One region of the Pantoea sp. SGAir0215 genome, then DNA from elsewhere that is predicted to be linked to it. Evidence: predicted binding sites of a transcription regulator. Region 1 holds the regulator's gene; the other holds the start of a gene.

The links. Region 1 encodes PurR, which represses purine synthesis genes. Its sites were predicted from a motif close to CANGCAAACGTTTGCNTG; they were not measured.
Region 2: serA (phosphoglycerate dehydrogenase) is a predicted target of PurR. The motif match lies at 1,200-1,217, and genes of this name have one in related genera.

The regions. Positions count from the first base shown of each region.
Region 1 is NZ_CP028031.1:2,509,772-2,511,978, forward strand. Features, by position in the region: gene punR (DNA-binding transcriptional activator PunR) at 34-939, shown strand; gene purR (HTH-type transcriptional repressor PurR) at 936-1,961, opposite strand.
Region 2 is NZ_CP028031.1:4,161,215-4,163,421, forward strand. Features, by position in the region: gene serA (phosphoglycerate dehydrogenase) at 1-1,120, opposite strand, end outside; gene rpiA (ribose-5-phosphate isomerase RpiA) at 1,401-2,060, opposite strand.

The DNA of each region.
Region 1 (2,207 bases):
GCCTGTTGCTGTTAAAAATTTTGAAGGCAAATTATGTGGTCTGAATATGCGCTGGAAGTGGTGGATGCGGTCGCACGCGGTGGCAGCTTTAGCGCGGCCGCCCAGGAACTGCACCGTGTGCCTTCTGCCATCAGCTATACCGTTCGCCAGCTGGAAACCTGGCTGGCTGTGCCGCTGTTTGAACGCCAGCACCGGGAGGTGATTCTCACCCCGGCGGGCGAGCATTTTGTGCGGGAAGGGCGCAGCGTTATCAAAAAAATGGATGCCACACGACGTCAGTGTCAACAGCTCGCCAACGGCTGGCGCGGTCAGATTGGTATTGCCGTCGACTGCATCGTCAAACCGCAGCGGACCCGGCAGTTTGTCAGGGATTTTTACCGCCATTTTCCCGACATGGAGTTGCACATCAGCTATGAGGTCTTTAACGGCGTCTGGGATGCGCTGGCAGACGGGCGAGTGGATGTGGCGATAGGTGCGACACAGGCGATTCCGGTGGGGGGGCGTTTCGCCTTTCGCGATATGGGCACCCTGAACTGGCGTTGCGTGGTGGCGCGTCAGCACCCTCTGACGCAGGTTGCTACGCTGGGTGATGAGGCGTTGCGCAACTGGCCTTCACTGGTGCTGGAAGATACGTCGCGCGCGTTACCGCGTCGTATGACCTGGGCGCTGGATAACCAACGCCGGCTGGTGGTCCCGGACTGGCAAACCGGTCTGGACTGTGTGCGCGCCGGTTTGTGTGTCGCGATGATACCGGGCCATTTAGCGCGGCCCTTACTGGACAGCGGCGAGATGGCAGAGCTGAACTTACCGCAGGCGTTTCCGGAAAGTCCCTGCTGCGTCAGCTGGGCGGAAGATCGCGCATCACCGGCGCTGGGGTGGTTACTCCAGTACCTGGGCGATGCGCAAACGCTAAATCAGGAGTGGTTGAGCGAGGATTAACGGCGATAATCGCGATAAGGACCATAGCCCACCGAGCGTCGCTCAATAAGCGTCGGGTGGACTTCAATCGTCTGCGACTCTTCCCGCTTACTGGTGATGCGATCTAACAACATCTCCAGCGCCTTCTCACCCAACTGGGCTTTAGGTTGATGCACCGTGGTCAGTGCCGGAGTGAAATAGCGCGCATTGCGCACATTGTCGTAACCAATGACGGAGATATCCTGCGGCACGCGCAGGCCCATTTCGTCGGCCGCGCAGATTGCGCCCATCGCCATGATGTCGCCCCCACAGAATACGGCGCTTGGGCGCTGCTTCTGTGACAGAATCTGCTGCATGGCCTGATAGCCAGATTCGGGTTCAAAGTCACCCTGCACAATCCATTCGGCACGTGGCTGAATACCCGCTTCTTCCAGCGCCTTAAGGAAACCGGCATGGCGACCGCCTCCCGTGTTACGCTCCATCTGGCCGGGAATGGCACCAATATCGCGATGACCACGCTCAATCAAATAACGTCCTGCCAGATAACCGCCCTGGAAAGCATTGTCCAGTACGGTATCGGTAAAGTCGGCACGGGATTCGCCCCAGTCCATCACCACCATCGGAATATTGCGGTTCGCTTCCAGCATTTGCAGCAGATCATCCGGATACTCTGAACACATCACCAGAAGCCCGTCAACGCGCTTTTGCGCCATCATCGACAGATAGGCGCGCTGTTTTTGCAGGTCATTATGTGCGTTGCCCAAAATCAGGGTATAGCCTTTATCGAAGCAGTGATTCTCAATGGCTTCGATAATTTCAGCAAAGTAGGGCGCTTCACTGGACGTGGCGAGCAGGCCCAGCGTTTTGGTGTGATTCACCTTCAGGCTACGCGCGACTGCGCTGGGAGAATAATGCAGTTCCCGAATCGCTTCCCACACCGCTTCGCAGGTATTTTCTGCGACAAAGCGCGTTTTATTGATGACGTGTGAGACGGTCGTGGTGGACACGCCCGCACGCTTCGCCACATCTTTAATTGTTGCCATGTAAATCGAACTCCCGGGCCTATCTAAATTATTGATAAGCATATTGTTAAACGTTTGCGTCAGCGGACGGTTATTTCTGCGAAAAACATCGCTTTTCTGTCCGGTATTGAGTCATCAGGGCAGGAAATAACGTCTGAAAAGGGCGCGGACGCAACCGATATTGCGCGCTGTTGCGCAACAAAGGGGGGATTCTAACAAGGCTGTGCGGATAAAACGAGATTTTTACCCACGCGTATGTGAAAATGC
Region 2 (2,207 bases), 1.7 Mb from region 1:
TTTGCAGGTACTGCGCGGCGATATTAATGCTCTGTTCGGCAAAAATCTGGTTAATTGCGGTCAGCACACCCGGACGGTTTTCATGAATGTGCAGCAGACGGCTTGCGCTGACGCCGTGCATCGGCAAGGACACTTCAGGGAAGTTCACTGCAGACAGCGTTGAACCGTTATCGGAATATTTCGCCAGTTTGCCTGCCACTTCGATACCAATGTTTTCCTGCGCTTCTTCGGTGGAACCCCCGATGTGTGGCGTCAGAATGACATTATCGAACTCACTCAGTGGCGAGACAAACGGATCGCTGTTTGTGGCTGGCTCAACCGGGAACACGTCAATGGCCGCGCCCCCGACCTGCTTGCTGGCCAGCGCGTCACACAGTGCCGGAATATCCACGACGGTGCCGCGTGAGGCGTTGATTAACAGCGCGCCAGGTTTCATCTGCGCCAGCTCGTCAGCAGAGATCATATTTTGTGTCGAGGCAGTTTCAGGCACATGCAGACTGACGACATCGCTCATATTCAGCAACTGCGTCAGGCTTCGCACCTGCGAGGCATTACCCAGCGGCAGCTTATTTTCAATATCGTAAAAATACACGTGCATGCCCAGGCCCTCAGCCAGCACGCCTAACTGCATACCAATGTGACCATAGCCGATAATGCCCAGCTTCTTACCGCGCGCTTCGAATGAGCCTTTAGCAATCTTATTCCAGACACCGCGATGGGCTTTGGCGTTCGCTTCTGGCACGCCACGCAGCATCAGCAGCATTTCGCCAATCACCAGTTCGGCGACCGAGCGCGTGTTAGAGAACGGGGCGTTAAAAACGGGAATACCGCGCTTTGCCGCCGCATTTAAATCAACCTGGTTGGTACCGATACAGAAACAGCCCACAGCGACCAGTTTTTCTGCTGCGGCAAAAATCTCTTCAGTCAGTTGGGAACGGGAACGGATACCGATAAAGTGCGCGTCACGGATGGAAGCCTTTAATGACTCGCTATCCAGTGCGCCTTTGTGGAATTCAATATTGGTGTAACCTGCAGCACGAAGATTGTCCAGCGCGCTCTGGTGGACACCTTCCACCAGCAGGAACTTAATCTTGTCTTTTTCCAGTGAAACCTTTGCCATTTCCCAACCCTATTCAGAATTCAACGAGGACTGAACGCAGTCAGCCAGCAGTCAAAATATCAAAAAAAACGCCAGCAGCAATACAAACGATTGCCTGACCGGCTGGCTGGCTGGATTCAGAAGCCAAACTTTGCCGGACAAAATCGTGGGTTGGCCGCATCGGGGAGAATGAACCCGCTGTTGATGACGCTTATGTGACATAAGTCACCAAATTTCAGCCTGGCGAGAAAAGTTTTTTTTTAATTAAAAAAACGCGGGCGCAAATTATGCGCCCGTCGCGTTATTTTTTCAGCGTTTTGACCCCATCCGGTCCGCCAATCAACGCCACATCGGCACCCCGGGTAGCGAAAAGCCCGACGGTGACGACGCCCGGTAACGCGTTAATGGTTTTTTCCAGCTCAATGGGATCCAGAATACGCAGATTATGCACGTCCAGGATGATATTACCGTTGTCAGTGACGACATTCTGGCGATACTCAGGCAAACCGCCCAGCCTGACCAGTTCACGCGCGACGTAGCTGCGTGCCATGGGAATCACTTCAACGGGCAACGGAAAACGCCCCAGCACGTCGACTTCTTTCGATGCATCGGCAATACAGATAAACTTTTTAGCCACGGCCGCGACGATTTTTTCGCGGGTCAGCGCGGCACCGCCGCCTTTGATCATCTGCATCTGGGGATTAATTTCGTCGGCACCATCAACATAGATGGCCAGGTCATCGATTTCATTCAAATCAAACACCTGAATACCGAGGCTTTTGAGCTTTTGCGTGGAGGCTTCAGAACTGGACACGGCACCTTCAATCTGGTGTTTGATGCTGCCGAGCGCATCAATAAAATGGGCAGCGGTAGAGCCTGTTCCCACGCCGACGATCGTACCTGGCTGGACATAATCAAGTGCAGCCCAACCAACAGCTTTTTTCAGTTCATCCTGCGTCATGGTATGTTTAGAACCTGTGCGATAAGAAAATGCGCGTAGTATAAAGCAAGGTTTGCTGAAAATGCTCGGATGCATTGGGCGGATTTAATGCTTTGGAAGCCAGCCCACAAAAATACCCCAGACTTTTGCTCAGGCACATTTGTGGCA